Regions from separate parts of the Streptomyces albidicamelliae genome, predicted to be linked through region 2. Evidence: riboswitches for the same ligand, from Rfam matches in the RefSeq annotation. Region 2 holds a riboswitch; each other region holds the start of a gene.
What was found. Region 2 has a riboswitch for cyclic di-AMP ahead of N8I86_RS18790 (M23 family metallopeptidase). Riboswitches for the same ligand answer to the same signal wherever they lie in the genome.
Positions count from the first base shown of each region.

Region 1: linked by a shared signal. The riboswitch ahead of N8I86_RS17355 (transglycosylase SLT domain-containing protein) and the one ahead of N8I86_RS18790 (M23 family metallopeptidase) in region 2 are both predicted to bind cyclic di-AMP.
Region 3: linked by a shared signal. The riboswitch ahead of N8I86_RS31475 (M23 family metallopeptidase) and the one ahead of N8I86_RS18790 (M23 family metallopeptidase) in region 2 are both predicted to bind cyclic di-AMP.
Region 4: linked by a shared signal. The riboswitch ahead of N8I86_RS06940 (C40 family peptidase) and the one ahead of N8I86_RS18790 (M23 family metallopeptidase) in region 2 are both predicted to bind cyclic di-AMP.

Region 1 is NZ_CP106795.1:3,765,593-3,771,161, forward strand. It holds gene N8I86_RS17345 (LolA family protein) at 1-1,211, opposite strand, end outside; gene N8I86_RS17350 (polyprenyl synthetase family protein) at 1,583-2,593, opposite strand; cyclic di-AMP (ydaO/yuaA leader) riboswitch at 3,355-3,538, shown strand; gene N8I86_RS17355 (transglycosylase SLT domain-containing protein) at 3,542-4,030, shown strand; gene N8I86_RS17360 (HAD family hydrolase) at 4,219-5,031, opposite strand; gene fahA (fumarylacetoacetase) at 5,458-5,569, shown strand, end outside.
Region 2 is NZ_CP106795.1:4,082,154-4,087,722, reverse strand. It holds gene N8I86_RS18810 (GTP cyclohydrolase II) at 1-305, opposite strand, end outside; gene N8I86_RS18805 (MarR family winged helix-turn-helix transcriptional regulator) at 388-948, opposite strand; gene N8I86_RS18800 (dihydrofolate reductase family protein) at 1,026-2,159, shown strand; tRNA gene N8I86_RS18795 (tRNA-Met) at 2,250-2,323, shown strand; cyclic di-AMP (ydaO/yuaA leader) riboswitch at 2,626-2,793, shown strand; gene N8I86_RS18790 (M23 family metallopeptidase) at 2,803-3,849, shown strand; gene N8I86_RS18785 (aldo/keto reductase) at 3,917-4,861, shown strand; gene N8I86_RS18780 (PrsW family intramembrane metalloprotease) at 4,934-5,569, opposite strand, start outside.
Region 3 is NZ_CP106795.1:6,956,464-6,962,032, reverse strand. It holds gene N8I86_RS31485 (TetR/AcrR family transcriptional regulator) at 1-203, shown strand, start outside; gene N8I86_RS31480 (SGNH/GDSL hydrolase family protein) at 315-1,100, opposite strand; gene N8I86_RS31475 (M23 family metallopeptidase) at 1,311-2,270, opposite strand; cyclic di-AMP (ydaO/yuaA leader) riboswitch at 2,275-2,430, opposite strand; gene N8I86_RS31470 (alpha-galactosidase) at 2,741-4,819, opposite strand; gene N8I86_RS31465 (tyrosine-protein phosphatase) at 4,991-5,569, shown strand, end outside.
Region 4 is NZ_CP106795.1:1,482,906-1,488,474, forward strand. It holds gene N8I86_RS06930 (ATP-dependent Clp protease proteolytic subunit) at 1-590, shown strand, start outside; gene N8I86_RS06935 (hypothetical protein) at 598-906, shown strand; cyclic di-AMP (ydaO/yuaA leader) riboswitch at 1,324-1,477, shown strand; gene N8I86_RS06940 (C40 family peptidase) at 1,481-1,963, shown strand; gene N8I86_RS06945 (ATP-binding protein) at 2,191-2,649, opposite strand; gene N8I86_RS06950 (helix-turn-helix domain-containing protein) at 2,862-3,722, shown strand; gene N8I86_RS06955 (DUF397 domain-containing protein) at 3,732-3,956, shown strand; gene N8I86_RS06960 (8-amino-7-oxononanoate synthase) at 4,024-5,151, opposite strand; gene bioB (biotin synthase BioB) at 5,300-5,569, shown strand, end outside.

The DNA.
Region 1 (5,569 bases), 320 kb from region 2:
GTGTCCGCCGCCTTCACCAGGGCCTCCTTGGTCACCGCGCCGGCGTAGACCTTGCCGTCGTCGGTGATCAGGGCGTTGACCAGGCGGGTGGAGAACACCGTGCCCTTGCCGAACTTGCCGGAGACCTGCTCGCCGAGCGAGCCCAGGAAGCCGCCCAGGTCACCGCCCTGGGAGCCGGTGGGCAGGCCGCCGCCGGCGCCGGTGTCGAAGGTGGCGACGGACGTCCAGCCCTTGCCGATGACGGTGGCTCCGTCCAGGCCCTTGCCGAAGTCCTCCCCGCCCTTGCCGAAGTCGTCGCCGCCCCGGTGGGCGTGCTCCCGCCCCTTGGGGCCGTCCTGGTCCTCGGTGACCTTTGCACCCTTGGGCGGGGTGAAGTCGAAGGTCGAGGCCGTCGGCTCGGCGAAGGAGACCTGGGTGAAGCCCGCGTCGAGGACGGCGGCCCCGCCGCTCCTCGGCGTCAGCGTGAACTTCAGCGGCGTACCCGTCTTCGCGTCCACCGCGATGCTGATCGCACCGACCGTGCTGCCGGACTGCTTGGGCTTGATCAGCAGCTTGTAGGCGTCGCGGCCGGCGACCCGCATGGTGCCGTCGACGGTGACGGACGTGGTGTCGTCCACCGACTTCAGCGCCTCACCGGCGAAGTCCTCGGGCGTGGCGGGCGGCTTGGCCCGGTGGGCCTGGCCCGAGTCGGCCGCCGTGGAGTGGTAGACCTCGTTGCTCTTGCTGTCGTAGCCCCAGACGTCCTTGCCGTCGTGGATGAGGCTGTACTCGGCACCCCGCTCCAGCAGGGAAAGCTTCTGCCGGTCCGGGCCGTCGGCCGCCACGCGCAGGGTGTGGCTGCCGCTGACCAGCTCGGTGAGCTTGGACTGCGGGTCGGCGGAGGAGCCGTCGCCGGAGCCCGGGGCCGCCCCCGAGGCGAGGCTGTTCTCCAGGCCGCCGAGGTCCGGCAGGCCCAGATCGGTGTTGATCTTCACGGTGCCGGACAGCTGCTGCGTGTCCGACTTGGCCATCTTCTCGATGAGCTGCTGTGCGCTGATCCTGGGCAGGTCGGGGTCGCCTGAGTCGGCGAGTGCCGGGACCAGCCCGATCGTGGCCGCCGCCACCCCCACCACCGCGACCGGTACGGCGTACCGCGCGGCCTTGCGCCGGCCGGAACGCGCGTCCTCGTCCCGCGCCGCGCCCGCTGCGTCGTCGGATTCGTACGGTGCCATGTGTGCGTTACCTCCGTCGTCGGCGGCGGCTGTCCTCACGCTGGTCCACCTGAGCCGCCATTCTCACCCGAATCGGTGAGGAGTGGTGATTTCCGTGGTGTCCATCTGACCAAATCGGCCGTGAGGAAGCGTCAGACTGCGGCAGCAACTCGGTGTACGCCTGCGGTATGACACGTGGGGGCGGCGTCTCCCCCTACCCGTAGGGGTCGGCACCGCTTTCCCTGGGGGAGGGACCGTCCAGGGTGCCGCTCCGAGGGCGCCGCTCTGTCGGCACCCTTCCGTGGGCGCCGTTCTATGGACGCCCTTCCGAGGGCGCCGTTCCGCGGGGCCGGCGGCCGCTCCGCAGGCGCCGTTCCCCATGCCCGGCCGGACTAGCCGGCGCGGTGCACCACCGCGTCGCACAGCTCGATCAGCGCCGCCTTGGCATCGCACTCGCGCAGCGGCGCCAGCGCGGCCCGCGCCTCCTTCGCGTAGCGGATCGTGTCCTGGCGGGCCTGCTCCAGCGCGGGGTGGGCACGCAGCGCGGCCAGCGCCTCGGCGTGCCGGGCGTCGTCGCTGAGGTCGGAGTCCAGCAGCTCGCACAGCGCGATGTCCTCGGCCAGTCCGAGCCGGGCGGCCCGCTCGCGCAGCCGGAGCACGGGCAGCGTCGCGATGCCTTCGCGCAGGTCGGTGCCCGGGGTCTTGCCGGACTCGTGGGAGTCGGAGGCGATGTCCAGGACGTCGTCCGCGAGCTGGAAGGCGACCCCGAGCCGCTCGCCGTACTGGGTGAGCACGTCGACGATCGTCTCGTCGGCGCCGGACATCATCGCGCCGAACCGGCAGGAGACCGCGACCAGCGAGCCCGTCTTGCCGCCGAGTACGTCCAGGTAGTGATCGACCGGGTCGCGGCCGTCCGTGGGACCGGCCGTCTCCAGGATCTGGCCCGTGACCAGCCGCTCGAACGCGAGGGCCTGCACCCGGACCGCCTCGGGGCCGAGGTCGGCGAGGATCTGGGAGGCCCGGGCGAACAGGAAGTCGCCGGTCAGGACCGCGACGGAGTTGCCCCAGCGGGTATTGGCGCTGTCCACGCCACGGCGCACGGCCGCCTCGTCCATCACGTCGTCGTGGTACAGCGTGGCGAGGTGGGTCAGCTCCACGACGACGGCCGAGGGCACGATCCCCGGTGCGTAGGGGTCGCCGAACTGGGACGCGAGCATCACGAGCAGCGGACGGAACCGCTTCCCACCGGCTCGTACGAGGTGCTGCGCGGCCTCCGTGATGAACGGGACCTCGCTCTTGGTGGCCTCGAGCAAGCCTTCCTCGACAGCCGTCAATCCGGCCTGGACATCGGCTTCCAGAGCCTGGTCCCGCACGCTCAGCCCGAACGGCCCGACGACGGTCACGAGGGGTCTCCTGTCTGCTGGTGTCTGCTGGCGCTTACGCGGTTTGTCGATAGGTCGCTGCCATCACTCAAGTCAGCGTATCCGGTCCTCTTTCGATCACCGATAGCGCCCACCGGTCCAGCCTGGGCGGTATCGGATCATGACCGGTATGGTTTTGATCGGTTGGTAAGAACGGATATTTATCGACTTAACAGGAATCCGTGCACTTTGTCGCGAACCGCGACGTGAGCGGAGTAATACCGACGCCACCCCGCGAGCACCTTCGAGTGCCACGCGACCACCCCTGGAGTACGCCGGGGGCGCGCCGGGAGCGGCAACCCACTCGGACGCAACGGACACAACGGGCACATCGGGCGGGCAACGACCCCCGTCGTCCATCCGGGCACCCCCTTCCCCTCGTCGCCGCACTTCGCCTCTTCACGTGCCGCGGCCACCACCACAACGACCGGCGCCACGTCACGGGTTCCGCCAAATGCCGCCTCAGCCGTAAATCACCTGAATCCCTCATGTCTGATTTGCATTATTTTGCTATTTCGTGAGTTGGCTCACTCGGGCGGAGGAACCACCCTCACCCACCGACACCCCCTTCTCCCCTTGCCCTACTGGCGAGTTGAGAGTTGGCAACCGCAAAGGATCAAGCGTCTCAAAAGCCACAGACCAAGGTCAAATAGGGTGTTGTGTGAATCCGGTACTTGTTCCCGACATGTGCTCTCGCATACGTTCCGGGCCGTCGGGCGGACGCCTAATCCTGCCGCCGCCCGCGTAACCCATCGACGAACTCATTTCGTACGGCAGGAGCGGGGGACCCAGGTAAGTCATCGCCGTACCGGTCGGCACACGTCGCACCGGAACGGCTGGGGTGAAGCCGTGCCTCCCCAGGGCACGGCCGGGCACCTCCCCGCCCGAACCCGACAGCTCACCTCGCAGGCGACGGAGAGGAACTTCCCCATGCCTGCTGCCGCTCAGCCCCGCCGCACCCGGAACAACCGCCTCGTCCGCACCCTGGCCGTCCTCGGGACCGGCGCCGCCGTCCTCGCCCTGCCGCTCGTCGGCGCCACGAGCGCCGCCGCGGCCCCCACCACCGCCACGACGGTCTCCACCACCCCCGCCGGGTACCCGAACAACCTCGACGGCTGGATCCGCGAATCCCTCGCGATCATGGCCGAGAAGAAGATCCCGGGCACCTACAACGGCATCTACCGCAACGTCATGCGGGAGTCCTCCGGCAACCCCAACGCCATCAACCTCTGGGACTCGAACGCCGTCAAGGGCACCCCGTCCAAGGGCCTCCTCCAGGTCATCGACCCGACCTTCGCGACCTACCACGTCGTCGGCACCTCCTTCGACCCCTACGACCCGGTCGCGAACATCACCGCCGCCTGCAACTACGCGGCCGCGCGGTACGGCTCGATCGACAACGTCTTCGGCGCGTACTGACGGACGGGTCCGGCCCGTACCGGCGGACGCACCGGGCACGTTCCGGCGGACGTGCCCGGCGCGCACCGGCGGCGGACCGGAACCCGTCCGGCATCCGCACCCGACGCCCGGCGGACCGGAGCGCACCGGCACCTGACGGACCGGCGCGCACCGGCCTCCGGCCGAACGGAGCGGTGCCGAAGGGCCGGTCACCCGGCCGGGAAGAGTCCTTCGAGGACGACGGCCACGCCGTCGTCCTCGTTCGACTCGGTGACCTCGTCGGCCACCGCCTTGAGTTCGGGGTGCGCGTTGGCCATGGCCACGCCCCGCGCGGCCCAGTCGAACATCGGGATGTCATTGGGCATGTCCCCGAAGGCCAGCGCGCGTTCCGGGCCCACGCCGAGCCGCTCGGCGGCCAGCGCGAGCCCGGACGCCTTGGTCACCCCGCGCGGCTGGAGCTCCACGGTGCCCGGCCCGGACATGGTGACGGTCGCCAGCGAGCCGACCGCCGCGCGCGCGACCGCCGCCAACTCGTCGTCGCACAGGGTGGCGTGGCGCAGCAGGACCTTGCTGATGGGCTCGCACCACAGGTCGTCGCGCCGGCCCACCCGGAGGGCGGGCAGCGTGGGATGCGGCATCAGATAGCCGGGCTCGATGAGGGTGAGCCCGTCCACCCCGTCCTGGTCGACGGCCGCGAACACCGGGCCCACCTCCGCCTCGATCTTGCCGAGCGCGGTCTCGGCCAGCTCCCGGTCCAGCCGGACCGACCACAGCAGGCGGTCCGCCGCGGCGTCGTAGACCTGAGCACCCTGTCCGCACACCGCGAGCCCGGTGCAGCCGAGGTTCGCCAGCAGCGGTCGTACCCGCGGAGCCGGCCGGCCCGTCACCACCAGATGCCGGGCGCCCGCTCGCGCCACCCGCGCGAGCGCGGCGAGCGACCGGTCGGAGACGGTGTCGTCGCCGCGCAACAACGTCCCGTCCAGGTCGGTGGCGATCAGTGCATATGCCGGGGTGGGTGCCATGATCAGAGAATACGGACACCGCGCCCCGCCGACTCACCTCTCTCGCCACGTACTTACGTGCTGCTCGGCCCCAAGTGGCGTACCCCGCACCATCGATGGCCGAGGCACACCTCAGCCGTGCCGCGCGCCGGGTGCTCCGCCAGGCGCGGGCAGGCGATCTCCGTGCCGCGCGCGAAGCGCATCACCGGACCGCCGTACGAGGACGCCGCCGGAAGCCCCGGTGAGGTCCGGGCCGGGCACCGAGAAGACACAGCCGGGGCCGAGCCTGGGCGTGCGGCGCCTCAGCGCGACCGGAGCTGCGGGAGGCACAGTCCCAAGAGCTGCGAGAGGCACTGCCCAAGACACGCATCTCAGCCGTAACGTGTGGCGCGACCACATGGAACGCATCGCCATGCATGGCTCGGATGAGAGTGAGGCAGTACCCCCATGCCCCCCTTCGACGTCCCCGAGGGCGACCCCTTCGGCCCGCACAACCTTCCCTACGGCGTGTTCTCGCCCTCCGGCAGCACGGAGCGCAGGGTCGGCGTCCGGCTCGGGG
Region 2 (5,569 bases):
ATGCCGCGTCCCTCCTGGCGGAGGTAGAGCAGGACGCCGCCGCGCTCGGCGATGCGCTCGACGGCCTCGCGCAGCTGGGGGCCGCAGTCGCAGCGGGACGAACCGAAGACGTCGCCGGTCAGGCACTCGGAGTGCAGGCGCACCAGCGGGACCGGGCCGGGGTCGCCGAGGACGACGGCGACGTGCTCCTGGCCGTCGGTGAGCCCGTGGAAGGTGACGAGCTCCGCGTCGGTGCTGTAGCCGTCGGGGAAGCGCAGCGGCACCCGGACGCGGGCGCGCGGGGTGGCGGCGGGGGTGTCGGGCATACGGGCCTCCGGTGTCGTCCCGTCTGTTTCAGATTTGAAGCAGACGCTCGGCCGGGACCCTATCGCATGCTTCAAAGTTAAATCAACGACCTTCGGGGGCGCGTCCCGCCGGCGGCTCCGGCTGGGCTCCCGAGCAGGGCGAGGACCGCCGACGCCACGGCACGTCCTCGGTGGTCGGCCGCTCGTCGTCCGCCCCCTGGAGCCCGCGCGCGATCCCCGTGCAGATCTCCTCCAGCTGCCCCACCTGCTCCGGCGTGAGCCGGTCGAAGAGGGTGGCGCGCACCGTGTCGACGTGCCCCGGTGCCGTACGCTCCAGCACGGCCGTCCCCGCGTCGGTCAGCACCGCGAGACTGCTGCGCTTGTCCCAGGGGCAGTCCTCCCGGCGCACCAGTCCGTCCCGCTCCAGCCGCGTCACCACGTACGTCAGCCTGCTGCGGGTGATCTTCAGCGTCTCGGCGAGGTCGGTCATGCGCAGCCGCCGCTCGGGCGCCTCGGAGAGGTTGGCCAGCACCGAGTAGAACAGGTGGGGCATGCCGCCCTCCTGCTGGAGCTGACGGTCGATCGCGTCCTCCAGGAGGCGGGAGGCGGCCATGTAGGCGCGCCAGGCGCGCTGCTCCTCGGGGGTGAGCCAGCGGGTCGTCATGCTGTCAGTGTAAGTTTGTTTCAAAGTTGAACCAAGATCCGGTGAGGTGCGCCGGGTCACCGTGAGGGAGTACGCCGATGCCCCTGCCGTACGTACTGCTGTCCGCCGCCGTCTCCCTCGACGGCTACCTGGACGACACCGGCCCCGATCGGCTGCTGCTCTCCAGCCCGGCCGACTTCGACCGGGTCGACGCGGTGCGGGCCTCCGTCGACGCCATCCTGATCGGCGCCGGCACCATTCGCGCCGACAACCCGCGGCTGCTGGTCAACTCCGCCGAGCGCCGCGCCGCCCGGGTGGCGTCCGGCCGGCCCGCCTACCCCCTGAAGGTGACGGTCACCGCCACCGGCGACCTCGACCCCGGGGCCCACTTCTGGCACACCGGCGGCGAGAAGCTGGTCTGCACGACCGACAAGGGCGCCGAAGTGGCCTCCCGCCTCCTCGGGGACACCGCGGACGTCGTCGCGCTCGGCGCCGACCTCGACTGGCGGGCCCTGCTGGAGCACCTGCACGACGTGCGCGGGGTCGAACGCCTCATGGTCGAGGGCGGCGGCCGGGTGCACACCCAGCTCCTGACGCAGGGCCTCGCCGACGAACTCCAGCTGGTCCTCGCCCCGCTCCTGGTCGGCGACCCGGCGGCCCCGCGGCTGTTCGGCCCCGGGGAGTACCAGGGCGGACGGCTCCGTCTGGTCGAGACCCGCCGGATCGAGGACGTCGTCCTCATGCGGTACGAGCCCACCGCCCCCGGCGCCGGCCCGGTCCCCACCGCCGCCGACCGCCGCTGGCTGCGCACCGCCTGTGAGCTCGCCGCCCAGTGCCCGCCCTCGGAGACGGCGTTCAGCGTCGGCGCGGTCGTGGTCGCCGCCGACGGCACCGAGCTCGCCCGCGGTCACTCCCGGGAGGGCGGCGACCCCGTGGTCCACGCGGAGGAGGCGGCCCTGGCCAGGATCGACCCGGCCGACCCGGCACTGCCCGGCGCCACCGTCTACAGCAGCCTGGAACCCTGCGCCCGCCGCGCCTCCCGCCCCGCCCCCTGTGCCGAGCTGATCCTGCGGTCCGGGGCGCGCCGGGTGGTCACCGCCTGGCGGGAGCCGGACACCTTCGTGGCCGGGGCCGACGGCACGGGCGTCCTGCGCGACGGCGGGGCCGAGGTCGTCGTGCTCCCGGAGTTCGAGGCGCTCGCCAAGGCCCCGAACGCCCACCTGACGGCCTGACCGGCCCCGCCCCGCGGCACGCCGGAAAGGGGCCCCGGGAAACCGATTGGCTCATGGTCCCGTGCATGACGTATGCTGAAGACACAACGACGCGGGGTGGAGCAGCTCGGTAGCTCGCTGGGCTCATAACCCAGAGGTCGCAGGTTCAAATCCTGTCCCCGCTACTGAAGGCTCAGGGCCGGGATCCAGTTCATGGATTCCGGCCCTGAGTGTTTCCCGGGCCCGGTCCGGGCACCGTTCACCGACAGTGATCGGACGAGCGCCGAGCGCAGGGCATCTGAGTCACCATCAAAACTTCTGTGACTCCTGAATCGCGGCCAACTCGCCCGGTTTGCAAGGATGGCAGCGCTTAAGTCCACGGCGGAAAAGGTTAATGATCAAGCCGAACGGCTTGGAAAGTGCCCCGCGGGTCTATTAACGTTCGATAACGCAGCGCGGTCGTCCCAGCCGTCACCCGCGACGGCTCCGTGCGCACGCGCCGAATCCCGTAAGGGAACCGGGGAACCACCACCCTGGGGTGAATCACGCGGCTGCCTGGGTGAACTCCCTTGAGTCCACGCCGGGTATACGCGCGTAGGAGACCTTCCTGCTCCGAACCCGTCAGCTAACCCGGTAGGCGGAGGAAGGAAAGGAGCGCGCCCGCGTGGCGTCCAACCGGCCTGCCCCAGAAGTCCCGTTCATACCGGCTCAAGCCGAGAGCGAGACCTTCGGTTACGCCTCCTACCGTGCCGAGGAGGGCCCCTGGGAGGAGTGGAACCCCACCGAGGAGTCCCTCACCCCGGTCCGCGGGCGGCACCGCGTGGCCAAGCAGCGCGGCGGGTTCGCCCGCAGCTCCACCGTCCTCGGCGTCGGCGTGATCGCTGCGGTCGGCGCGGGCGGGATGGCCAGCGCCAACACCGGCAAGCCGCCGGTCTCCATCTCCCTGCCGGACCTGCCGAACGTCGGCTCCCTCTTCGACGACGGTTCCGCCAAGACCTCCGAGGCCACCGGGCTCAGCGACGTCGGGGTGACCTCCGCCGGCAGCGAGCAGGACACCGACGCGGGCGAGGCCCTGCGCAGCCGGATCATGGCCCAGGCCGAGCAGCAGAAGGGCCAGGCCGAGAGCAAGGCCACCGCCGCCAGGCTCGCCACCGCCGAGAAGCTGACCGCCGACGCGGCCGCGAAGGCGGAGAAGGAAGCCGCCGCCAAGGCCGCCGCCGCGAAGGAGAAGGCCGAGGCCGCGGCCGCCAAGGCGCAGGCCGAGGCCAAGAAGGCGGCCGAGGAGAAGCGGCTGGCCGAACTGGCCAAGCAGTACACCCTGCCGACGTCCTCGTACACGATCACCTCGACGTTCGGCCAGGCCGGCTCGATGTGGTCCTCCGGGTACCACACCGGCCTCGACTTCGCGGCCCCCACGGGCACCCTCATCAAGGCCATCCACAGCGGCACGATCACGCAGGCGGGCTGGGCCGGCTCCTACGGCTACCGCACGGTCCTGACCCTGGACGACGGCACCGAGCTGTGGTTCTGCCACCAGTCCTCGATCAGCGTCTCCGTCGGCCAGAAGGTCTCCACCGGCGAGCTCATCGGCCGGGTCGGCGCGACCGGCAACGTCACCGGCCCGCACCTCCACCTGGAGGTCCACCCGGGCGGCGACGCCACGGGCATCGACCCCATGGCCTGGCTGCGGGGCAAGGGCCTCACCCCCTGACACCCTTTCGCGGGAACCCGGCGCCGACGGCGGAAGAGATCATTCGCCGTCGGCGTTGACTTGGACCATGACTTCTCTGCGCACACTCGGTTCCTCCGACCTCGAGGTCTTCCCCCTCTCCCTCGGCGGCAACGTCTTCGGCTGGACCGCCGACGAGCAGACCTCCTTCGCCGTGCTCGACGCCTACGCCGCCGCGGGCGGCAACTTCGTCGACACCGCCGACAGCTACAGCGCCTGGGTGGAGGGCAACTCCGGCGGCGAGTCCGAGACGATCATCGGTAAGTGGGTCAAGGCCCGCGGCAACCGCGACGACGTCGTCATCGCCACCAAGGTCAGCCAGCACCCCGAGTACCAGGGCCTGTCCGCGGCCACCATCAAGGCCGCCGCCGACGCCTCCCTGCGCCGTCTCGGCACCGACCGCATCGACCTCTACTACACGCACTTCGACAAGCCCGAGGTGCCGGTCGAGGAGATCATCGGCGCGCTGGACGAGCTGGTGAGGGCGGGCAAGGTCCGGCACATCGCCGCCTCCAACATCAGCCCCGAGCGGCTGCGGGCCTCCCTGGACTTCTCCGACCGCGAGGGCCTGGCCCGCTACGTCGCCCTCCAGCCGCACTACAACCTGGTCTCCCGCGACACCTACGAGGGCCCGCTGCAGGACCTGGCCGCCCGCGAGGGCCTGGCCGCGGTGCCCTACTACTCCCTCGCGGCGGGCTTCCTCACCGGCAAGTACCGCCCCGGTACGACCGTCGACAGTCCCCGCGCCGGCACGGGCGCGAAGTACGCCCGGTCCGAGCGCGGCGGGCGGGTCCTGGCCGCCCTGGACGAGATCGCCGCCGCCCACGGGGCCCCGGTCGCCACGGTCGCCCTGGCCTGGCTCGCCGCCCAGCCGACGATCACGGCCCCCATCGCCTCGGCCCGCACGGTCGAACAGCTCCCGGACCTCCTGGGCGTGGCCGGCCTGACCCTGACGGACGACGACCTGAAGAAACTGACGGACGCGTCGGCCTGACACCGCGCCCACCGCCGGCCCCGCCGGACCGGCCTCCCGGCCGGCGGGCGCCCGGGCCGGCCGGGCCCGCGCTCAGGTGCGGTACGGGTTGTACGCCGAGTAGGGGCCCGCCGGGTACCCGGCGTACCAGTGGGGTGCCGGGGCGCCGTACGGCGGGCGGGCCGGCGCCAGCGTCCGCGCCGCGTACTCCAGGGCGGGGCGTGCCAGCTCCCGGCGCCGCCACAGCTCCGTCAGCAACTCCCGCTCGCGCACGACGAAGTCGGCCCGGGCCCGTCCCTGCCGGCCGCGGTGCCGCAGGAACGCGAGCGAGGTCGCGTACGCCTCGTAGCGGGCCACCGTCCGTGCCGCGGGCCGCCCCCCGAAGTGGTGCCGGGCGTAGTCGCGGGCCATCCGCCGCGCCCGCATCGACCCCAGCGCGTACGGCTCGGCCGGTCCCAGCCACCCGGCCAGCACGTACGCCGGCAGCTCCTCCCGCACGGTCCGCAGCTCCCGCTGCCGCGTCCAGATCACGAGCCAGGTCAGCAGGGCGAACGCGGGCACCATGAACCCGCCGTAGACGGCGAAGAACCCGAGCGGGCCGAAGGTGGAGGACCCGTTCCAGAACGCGTGCATGCTCATCGCGAGCAGCAGCCCGCAGACCGGCAGCAGCACCCGCCTCAGGTGCTGGCGCTCCCCGGACAGCGCGGCGATGCCGAAGCCGATGCCGGT
Region 3 (5,569 bases), 2.9 Mb from region 2:
TCGCCGAGGGCGTGGCGGCGGACGAGTTCGTGTGCGCCGATCCGGTCGGTACGGCGCTGCGGCTGACCGCGCTGATGGACGGGCTGGCCGTCCAGCTCACCTCGTACCCGGGCTCGGTGCCGCGGTCCCGGGCGCAGGAGTGGGTCGACGAGGCCCTGGCCCGTGAACTGGGCCTGGACCGCCAGGCGTTGGCCGGGCGCTGACGCATCGCGCCGTACCGGCCGGACGTGGTCGTGCCCCTCGCCGTGGGCCGCACGGGTCGGGGCACGAGGAACCACTCACCGGCACCGGTCACCGGCATCGGTGCCTCCGGGTCAGGCCACGGAGGCGATCCGGAGCTTGATGTCGTCCGGCGACAGGGGGCCCTTCGCCGTCACATGGTCGCCGGAGGACTCGCCCCGCAGCCGGCGGCCGATCCACGGCACGAGGTACTCGCGGGCCCAGTGGACGTCGTCCCGGCGGACCTCCAGGGTGCCCCGGGGCGGCAGTGGGGGCCACGGCTGCTCCGGGTCGGCCGGCACGTCGAGACCGAGGGCCTGACCGGCGCGCAGGGCCACGCGCGTGTGCCCCTCGGGCGAGAGGTGGAGCCGGTCGCTGTCCCAGGCCCTGCGGTCCTGCACGGACTTGAGGGACCACAGGTCGAGCACGGGGCAGCCGTACCGGTCGGCGATGGCGCGCACGTGCCCGTTGTACGTGGCGATCTTGCCGCGCAGGTGCTTGAGCAGCGGGACGCCACGGGTGTCGAACCCGGTCGTCACCATCACCGTGCCCGCAGCCTCGGCCAGCGGGGCGAGGGCGCGCTCGAACCGCTCGGCCACCTCGTCCGGGTCGGTGCCGGGGCGGATGATGTCGTTGCCGCCGGCGCAGAAGGACACGAGGTCCGGGGCGAGTTCGACGGCCTGGGGAAGCTGGTCCGCCACGATCTGGTCCAGCAGTTTCCCCCGCACGGCGAGGTTCGTGTACTGGAAGTCGCCCTCGGGACGCCGGTCGGCGAGCAGTACCGCGAACCGGTCCGCCCAGCCCACGAACGCCCCGTCGGGACCGGGATCGCCCACGCCCTCGGTGAAGCTGTCCCCCACCGCCACGTACGACCCGATCACTGATCTGTTGTCACTCTTCGAATCGTCTGCCACGTCGGACCATGATTCACCTTCGGATGTGACCTACGCGACCGTAGGCAGGGGTTGACGAACGGTGAGATGGGACACCTTTAAAGAGTTTGCCAACCGGGAATACCGAAGGCCGGACCCGGGGATCGGGGGTCCGGCCTTCGGTGGCGTGTCAGGCAGGTGGTTCGGGTGCGGGCCGGGTCAGCCGACGGGGACGCCGTGCTCGCGGAGGTAGGCGACCGGGTCGATGTCGGAGCCGTAGTCCGGCGTCGTGCGGATCTCGAAGTGCAGGTGCGGGCCGGTCACGTTGCCGGTGGCGCCGGACAGGCCGATCTGCTGTCCCGCCGTCACGGCCTGGCCGGCCGAGACGGAGAGCTGGGAGAGGTGGCCGTACTGGGCGTAGTGGCCGTCGGCGAGCTTGATGACGACCTGGTTGCCGTAGGCGCCGCCCCAGCCGGCGGAGACGACCGTGCCCGCGCCGACGGCCTTGAGGGGCGTGCCGGTCGGTACGACGAAGTCGACGCCAGTGTGGTAGCCGCTGGACCACATGCTGCCGGCCGTGTGGTAGGCGGTGCCGATGGTGGCGCCGGCCACGGGGAGGGTGAAGCCGGCGGGGGTCGTCGTGGCGGCGGACTCCGCCGGCTTGGCCGCCGAGGCCTGCCGCGGGGCGAGGGAGGCCTTGGCGGGGGCCGGGGTCTTCGCGGGGGCCGAGGGCTTCGCGGGGGCCGGGGTCTTCGGGGTGGCCGAGGTGCGCTGCGGGGCGGCGGGCTCGGTACGGGTCCGGGTGGCCTGCTCGCCGAGCGTGAGCTTCAGGCCCGGGTGGATCAGCGCGGGATTGTCGCCGACGGCCCGGCGGTTGTCGTCGTAGAGGCGGTGCCAGCCACCGCCGACGTGCTGCCGGTCGGCGATCGTCGCGAGGCAGTCGCCGGCCTTGACGGTGTACACGCGTGCCGTCGCGTCCGCCTCGGCGGTGGACTTCTTCGCCGCGGCCGGAAGGGACTGCACGGCCTTTCCGGAGACGGCCTGCGCCGTGGGGGCGGCGTGCGCTCCGGTGGCCCCGAGGAGCGGGAGGGCCAGGGCGGCGCCACCCGTTCCGGCGACGGCGATGGAGCGGGAAAAACGCGGGGTCTTGGGACGTCGGTGCTTACCCTTCGCGGGCATGGCGCATTCCTCTCCGACGCCTGCGAGGTCAGCTGCCGGGTTCGGGCTGGAGTCGCCCGGCCGTGCGGTGCGCGGCTTCACCCCTGGCCTGTCGCGAGAACCGGGACAGGCGGTCGTGCCTGGTGGGTCCCCCGCTCCTGCCGAACACGGGTCATTTGTGCGGGAACTCCGGGCGGCGGCAGGATTCGGCGTTCCGTCCGGATTGGTGGCGAACGTAAGCGAGCGGGGAGGGCGGAAACAAGCGATCGGTTCCCGCCGTTCCCTATTCGCAAGATCGAAGGCGGGAATACCCGGTGACCCTCCGTGCATTCCCGCCCTCCGGGTCCCTTCGATTTCCCTGTAGGGCACGGGAATTACGTGGACATGCCGCGCGACATACGGTCACGATATGACGCCCCTCACAGGGAGTCCCACCACGTCCGTTTATTTGCTGGCGAGTTGGACTTGAAGTGCCAATCGGGTTGGAACGTTCAGATGCGACGGAGTCGGACAACCGTCGCATCCAGGTCACCCTTCAGCCCCGTACGCAGGCCATGGTGCAGGAGTACGGCACCTCGGTGCACTTCGCCTGATTCGCGGCATTCGTACGATCCTGCCGGGTCGAGTCCGCGCAGCCGCACCGCCGGAACCGGCTCGCCGTAGCTCTGCGCCTGAAGCCAGGCGAGGACCACCGTCTCGTCCCCGAGGACGTACTGGACGGCGCTCAGCCCGCCCGCCGGGGGCCGCAGCCGGTACAGCTCGCCCCGCTGCACGACCGGGCGGATCTCCTTGTAGAGCTCCACCCAGCCCCTGGCCTCGGCCAGCTCCTCCGCGCTCCACGCCGTGAGGTCTCCGCCGACGCCCAGCACGCCCGCCATGGCGCTGACGAATCGGAACCGCAGCGAGCTGACCCTGCCGTTGAGCTGGGTGTTCGGGCTGTCGGTGACCCAGGCGGCCATCACACGCGCGGGGTGGATCTGACTGAAGCCGTGCTGGATGGCGAGCCGGTCCAGCGGGTCGGTGTTGTCGGAGGTCCACACCTGGTCGGTACGGCTCATCACCCCGAGGTCGATCCGGCCCCCGCCGCCCGAACAGGACTCGAAGGCGACCCCCGGGTGCGCCGCGCGCAGCCGGTCCAGCAGGGCGTACAGCGCGTGGACGTGATCGATCCACAGGCGCTGCGGATACGGCTCGCCGGGCCAGCCGGCGTCGGTGAAGCAGCGGTTGAAGTCCCACTTCACGTAGTCGATCGGGGTACTGGTGAGCAGCGCGTCCAGCTGCTGCCAGAGGTGCTCCCGGACGTCCTCGCGGGCCAGGTTGAGGACGAGCTGGTTGCGCAGCTCGGTCCGCCTGCGGCCCTGCTGGTACTGCACCCAGTCGGGGTGGGCCCGGTAGAGGTCGCTGTCCTGGTTGACCATCTCGGGCTCGACCCAGATGCCGAACCGCATGCCGAGGCCGTGCACCTGGTCGGCGAGCGGCTTGAGACCGTGCGGGAAGCGGTCGGGGTTGGGGGTCCAGTCACCCAGCCCGGCGCGGTCGCCGGTGCGGGCACCGAACCAGCCGTCGTCCACCACGAAGAGCTCGCAGCCGATCTCGGCGGCGCGGCGGGCGAGGGCGGTCTGCTGCTCCTCGGAGATGTCGAAGTGGGTCGCCTCCCAGGAGTTGAAGAGCACGGGCCGGTCCCGCTCCGCGTCCGGGACGACGTACGCGCGCTGGTAGGCGTGCCAGGTGCGGCTCGCGGCGCCGAACCCGCCGTCGCTCCACAGACCGGCGAAGACCGGGGTGGTGTACGAGCCGCCGGGCTCCAGGAGCAGCAGGCCCGAGTCGTCGTATCCGGCGCCGCCGGTGATCTGGACGCGCCCGTCGGGGAGTTGGGCCACGGCTATCCGCCAGGAGCCGGACCAGCCGAGCGCGCAGCCGTAGACCTCGCCGTGCTCCTCGGTGGCGTCGGTGTCGAGCGCCACCCAGGGCAGGTGCTGGTGGCCGGTGTGCCCGCGGCGGCTGCCGATGATCTTCTCGCCGTGGGTGAGCGGAGCGGTGGTGAGCCGGGACTCGGCGGCCCAGCGGCCGTGCAGCTGGGACAGCCGCCAGCCCTCGCGGTCGGGCAGGGTCCAGGTGGCGGCGTCGGCGCGCAGCAGCTCCACGCGCGCCCGGCCGCCGTTGGCCACGGTCACCCAGCGCTCGACCACGTCACCGCGCATCCGGTGGTGCAGGGTGATCGCCAGGCCGTCGTCGTCGAAGAGCAGCCGCAGCTCCTCCCCCTCGGCGGCGGTCCGGTACGACACGAAGCGCCATTCGGTGCCGCGGCGTTCCCCGGTGCGCACGGAGAGGGCGGGGCGGACGAAGCGGGGGCCGCCTTCGACCGGGTACTCCTCGCGGCCGTCGAGCGGGGACTCGAAGGGCCAGTAGCCGGGCAGGGGGTTCGCGGCCAGCGCCTCGGCGTCGGCGAGCGCGATCCGCGGCCCCCAGTGGAGGTGCAGCAGCTCGTCGGCCGCGGTGAGGTGCAGGGCATAACTGCTGGTGGGCCCCGACAGGAGCCAGGTACGACCGTCTTCGGCGACAACCACCATCGAGACCTCACAGGTGTCAACAGATCCGCTCAAGCGCGAACATCATCAGGCTCCGTCGCCCCTGGTGGCAACGCCTGTGGACAACTCATTGCCTGAGGAAAGTGATGTCGTATGGTCGACGGAGCGCCCGTCGGCGAGCCGCGCCGGCGGGGCCGACCGCGAGGAGCCCCCGTGACGCAGCAGGTCCCGTCGACCGAGCCGGAGCTGGCCGGTGTGCGCAATTTCCGTGACGTGGGCGGGCTGCCCACCGTGGACGGACGGCGGGTGCGCCAGGGAGTCCTGTTCCGCAGCGGTCATCTCGCGCACGCGACCGCGGCCGACGCGGCTTTCCTCACCACGCTGGGCCTGCACACGATCTTCGACTTCCGCAACGCGGCCGACCAGAAGCTGGAGGGCCCCGACGTCGAGCTGCCCGGCGTGCGGAACGTGAACCTGCCGCTGAGCGACCCGGCGGACGGGGCCGAGTTCTGGAAGATGGTGCGCGACGGCGATCTCGACCAGCTCCGCGCGATCCTGGACGGCGGGAAGGGCGCCGACCGCATGATCGCCTCCTACCGGACGATCGTGAAGCAGCGCACCGGCGAGCACTCCCGGGTGCTGCACGCGCTGGCGGAGGATAGTGTGCCCGCGCTGATGCACTGTGCGGCCGGCAAGGACCGCGCGGGCATCTCGATAGCCGTCACGCTGCTGGCCGTGGGTGTGGAGCGCGAGGCGATCGTCACCGACTACCTGGAGTCCAACGCCAAGCAC
Region 4 (5,569 bases), 2.6 Mb from region 2:
ACGTCGGCAGCGGCGCGCGCACTCTCGATCCGTACGGCAAGCTCTTCGAGGACCGGGTCGTCTTCCTCGGCACACCGGTCGACGACGCCGCGGCGAACGACGTGACGGCGCAGTTCATGTACCTCGAACACGCCGCCCCCGACCGGGACATCACGCTGTACATCAACTCCCCGGGCGGTTCCTTCGGGGCGATGACGGCGATCTACGACACGATGCGGTACGTCGGCTGCGACATCGCGACGTACTGCCTGGGGCAGGCCGTTTCCGTCGCCGCGGTGCTGCTCGCGGCCGGCACCCCCGGCAAGCGGTTCACGCTGCCGAGCGCCCGCATGGTGCTCGAACAGCCCACCCTGCCGGAGCCGGTGCGGGGGCAGCCCAGCGACCTCGCGATCCAGGCCGGGGAGTTGGCCCGGACCCGTGCACTGACGGAGACGATCCTCACGGCGCACACGGGGCGCACGGCGGAGCAGGTCCACCGGGACCTGGAGCGGGATCTGATCCTGGACGCCTCCGGGGCCCTGGCCTACGGCCTGGTGGACGGTGTCGTGCCCAGCCGCCGCGAGGTGCCCGGCGCACCGGACGCGAGGTGAGCGCCCGATGCTGCCTCCGGAACTGCCGCCGCTGCCCGCGCTGACCCGGGCGGAGGGCGAGTTGATCGACCGTTACCTGGAGGCGGCCGACCTGCTGGGACGGATCAACCCCGCGCGCGACGGTGCCACCTACCCCGGCCTGCGGGCCGCGCAGGCCCTGGTGCGCAAGGCGGCGGAGCTGCGTGACGCGCTCGCGCTGATGCACGCGCGGGGCGAGACGGAGCTGCACGGGGACACGCTGGCACGGGCCCTGCGGGTGCTGGACGGCGAGCGCCGCACCGCTCGCGTCGCGCTCCCGCCCGACGGCGTCGGCTGATCCGGACGCGCGTGGGGCCCGCGCGGGCCCGGGCGTCGACGCGCCGTTCGGGCCGGAGTTGAAACGGCCCGAACGACTGTCCGCCGACCGAGGTATATCCAGATGATTTTCTGACGCTCCCGGCTTGCGCGCGGGACCGGTCCGTGGTGCCCCGGCACGTGCTCCGCCCCAGGTCGGGGGCTACGAACGGGACTTGACGACGTCTCGAACAGAGCAATGTCCACCCGAACGGGTGAGTGGTGAGTAACGCCACAAATCCCCGATTCCATTGGGATTTTCGGACACCTGTGAGTGAAGATCCCTGTCTGACGACAAGACCCCGCCACGGCGGCGGGGCGATCCGGGCGGACGCCGAGTCCTGCCGCCGCCCGGATGACCGGTCGACAGGAGTGGATCGGCAGGAGTGGAGGACCCAAGCTAGACGGGTCGCCGGAACGGATGTTCGTCCGCTGGATGCGGACGGCCGGATGTTCCGAGCAGCCCTTGGGGTGAAGCCGCGGCAACGCGGCCGGGCAACTTCGCCAGCCCGAATCCGACAGGTCATCCTTCACAGGCGGCTGACGAAGGGTTGCGCATGTCTGCGCTCAATCGTGTCCCGTCGCTGATGGCCCGGGCCGGCACGGCCTCGGCTCTGACACTCGCCGCCGTCGGCGGCTCCATCGCGGTGCCCGGCCTCGCCACCGACGCCTCGGCCGCGACCACCGCGGCCACCGCGACGAAGGCACTGAAGATCGCGGCCTCCAAGAAGGGGGCTCCGTACCAGTACGGGGCCACCGGGCCGCGGCGCTTCGACTGCTCGGGTCTGACGCTCTACTCGTTCAAGAAGGCGGGCAAGAAGCTGCCGCGCACCGCCGCCCAGCAGTACAACAAGTCGCACCACATCTCGGCCAGGAGCCGCAAGGCAGGCGATCTGGTGTTCTTCCACTCCGGTTCCAGCGTCTACCACGTCGGCATCTACGCCGGTCACGGCAAGATCTGGCACGCGCCCAGGACCGGTGACGTGGTGCGGCTGCAGAAGATCTGGACGAAGAGCGTGTGGTACGGCCGGGTGAGCTGACCCGACGTCACGGCAGGAGCGGCCCCGGCGGCGGGTCCGCTCCTCCCATGGCCCAAGGGTCCGTCAGTGCCGCCTGGGCGCCCGCCCGGAGTCCGCGGGCGGCTCGGGGCCGGCGCACGGAGGATCAGCGCGAACAGCGGCGTCCCGGACACGGGTGTCCAGCCCCGGCCGAGGCCTCCTCGGAGGCCTCGGCCGGGGCGTCGCGGCGTTCTGGCGCCCGTGCCGGGCTACGGCTCCTGCTGCCCTCCGGCCGTCACCGGCTCGACCGGCAGCGCCCACGGCAGCTCGATGAAGACCGTCTTGCCCCCCTCACGGGTCGGGCGGACGCGGAGCTTGCCGCCGCACTCGGCGGTGAGGCAGCGGATGATGACCATGCCGCGCCCGTTGTCCTGCTGGACGGCGGCGGGCAGTCTCTTGGGGAAGCGGGGATGGCTGTCCGTGACGCCGATGCGCAGGTGCTCGTCACGGTCCAGCGCGATGTCGACCGTGAAGGTGGGTGACTGTCCGAAGGTGTGCTGTACGGCGTTGGTGGCGAGTTCGGAGACGATGAGCCGGACGGTGTCGGCCACGTCGGTGTCCGACGGAAGGCCCCACTCCGCGAGCGTCCCCACCACGTAGGTGCGGGCCGCGGCGACCGAGGCGGGATCGCTCGGCAGAGTGACGGATGCTTCCAGATGGTCTGCCATGGCGACGTCGTCCCTTTCCCACGGGACCGCAGTCCGACATGGAGCGGATGGTTCGAGTACGGTCCCGGACTGGTGCTGGTCGCCAGACTGCCATCACCGGGCCGGTCACGGGGAGCGATCCACCAAGATATGCATATATCTGTCGCCCGAAGCGGTGAACTCTGCGACGCGCAGCCGTATTCGGGCGGTCCATAAGGAGTAAGGAGGAGCCCATGCAGAACGGTCCCGCGGTGCGCCGCCGCAAACTGGGCGCCGAACTGCGCACGCTGCGTACCGGTGCGGGGCTCACGAGCGGGGAGGCGGCGCAGCTGGTCGGCTGGCACCAGTCGAAGGTGAGCCGCATCGAGACCGGCGCGAGCGGTGTGAAACCGGCCGATCTGCGGTTACTTCTGGACGCGTACGGGGTGCGGGACGGGCACTTGCGCGAGTTGCTGCTGATGCTGGCGGGGCCGGAGGAGGCCGGTGGAAGCAACCGGTGGTGGCACGCCTATCGCGGGGTGCTGCCGCCGACGTACCGGGATTTCATCAGTCTGGAGTCGCAGGCGAGCGCCATGCGCACCCTGGAGACGACGGTCGTGCCGGGGCTGCTGCAGACCGCCGAGTACGCCAGCGCGGTGACCCGGGCGGCCGTGAACGACCTGGACGAGGAGCACCTGGACGCGCTGGTGGAGGTGCGTCTGGCCAGGCAGGACGTGCTGCGTTCGCACCCGCCGCTGGAGCTCAGCGCGGTGCTCGACGAGGCGGTGCTGCGCCGCGAGGTCGGCGGTCCCGAGGTGATGGCACGGCAGCGGGAGCGGCTGGAGGAGGCGGCCCGGCTGCCCCAAGTACGGCTCCAGGTACTGCCGTTCGGCGCCGGAGCGCATGTCGGCCTCACCGGGCCTTTCGTTATCTTCTCATTTCCGAGCACTTCTGATCTGGATGTGGTTGTTGTCGACCAGTTGACGAGTAGCCTCTACCTCGAACGGAAAGAAGACCTGGTGGCCTACTCGCAGGCCTTCAAGTCCCTTCAGGACCAAGCCCTTTCACCCGAGGACTCGTTGGACTACATCGCCGGGATAGGTGACGGCGCGTAAGGAGGCACCATGACCGCTCTGCCTCGGAACGTCCCTGCCAGTACCGACCTGCACGACGTGAGCTGGCTGCGCAGCAGCCACAGCACGGGAGCCAACAACTGCGTGGAGACGGCCCGGCCGCACACCGGCCCCTGGGCCGGACTGCTCGCCGTGCGCGACTCGAAGGACCCGGCCGGACCCGCGCTGCTCTTCTCCCCCGAGAGCTGGGCGGGGTTCGTGACCACGCTCCCGTGATCCGCCAAGACCCCGCCCGCCTCTGATCACATCCCCTCGCGGCGACGCCCGGCCGTGTCACGCCGACTCATGGTCGCGTCTCGCCGATCACTCGTACAGCGCGTTCGATCTCGGCCCCGGAGAGGTCGGCCCGGGCGGTCAGCCTCAGCCGTGAGATGCCGTCGGGCACGGAAGGAGGACGGAAGCAGCCCACGGCCAGACCCGCCGTACGGCAGTCGGCCGCCCAGCGCACCGCCTGCTCCGGGGACGGTGCCCGCACGGAGACCACCGCGGCGTCCGGACGTACCGCTTCCAGGCCCGCGGCGGTCAGCCGTGCGTGCAGTTCCGAAGCCACCTCCCGGGCCCGCGCCGCGCGCTCCGGCTCCCGGACGAGCAGCCGCAGCGCGGCCAGCGCGGCACCCGCCGCCGCCGGCGCCAGACCGGTGTCGAAGATGAATGTCCGGGCCGCGTTGACCAGATGGCCGATCACCCGGGCCGGGCCGAGCACCACCCCGCCCTGGCTGCCCAGCGACTTGGACAGGGTGGCCGTCACGACCACGTCCTCGGCACCGGCCAGACCGGTCGCGTACGGCGCGCCCCGTCCGCCCTCGCCCAGCACACCGAGACCGTGGGCGTCGTCCACCACCAGGCCCGCGCCGTGCTCCCGGCACGCCGCGGCCAGTTCGGCCAGCGGCGCCTGGTCCCCGTCGACCGAGAACACGGTGTCGGAGACGACGATCGCCGTCCCCTCGTGCGTGGCCAGGGCCTTGCGCACGGCCTCGGGATCGCCGTGCCCGACGACCTGCGTCGCACCCCTGGCGAGCCGGCAGCCGTCGATGAGCGAGGCGTGGTTGCCCGCGTCGGAGACGATCAGCGAGCCGTGCGGGCCGAGCGCGGTGACCGCGGCCAGGTTGGCCGCGTAACCGGAGGAGAAGACCAGGGCCGCCTCGAATCCGCAGAAGGCGGCCAGTTCGCGCTCCAGCTCGGCGTGCAGCTCGGTGGTGCCGGTGACCAGACGTGAACCGGTGGCTCCCCCGCCCCAGGTGCGGGCGGCCCGCGCCGCGCCCTCGGTCACCTCGGGGTGGTGCGCCAGGCCCAGGTAGTCGTTGCTCGCCAGGTCCAGCAGCGGCGAGTCGGCGGGGCGCGGCCGCAGGGTCCGTACGAGTCCGGCGCGGCGGCGCGCCTGCGCCTGCTCGTCGATCCACCCGAACGCCATGAACCCCTCCGGTGCTTTTGTAGGTAGCGCACAGACCCTAGCGGGCCGTCCGGCCGCCCACTGTGTGGCGATACCCACACGGAGAACTGTCGGGCTTGTGCAAAGTCTCCTTGGCCAGGGGCGGTCCCGTAGGCCAGGATCGGACCTCATGGACCTGCTGAACACGCTGGTGGACAAGGGGCTGCGGCGCGAGCTGCCGACCCGCGAGGAAGCACTCGCCGTGCTGGCCACCTCCGACGACGACCTGCTCGATGTGGTGGCCGCGGCCGGCAAGGTGCGCCGGCACTGGTTCGGGCGCCGGGTGAAACTCAACTATCTGGTGAACCTGAAATCCGGCCTGTGCCCGGAGGACTGCTCCTACTGCTCCCAGCGGCTGGGCTCCAAGGCCGAGATCCTGAAGTACACCTGGCTCAAGCCG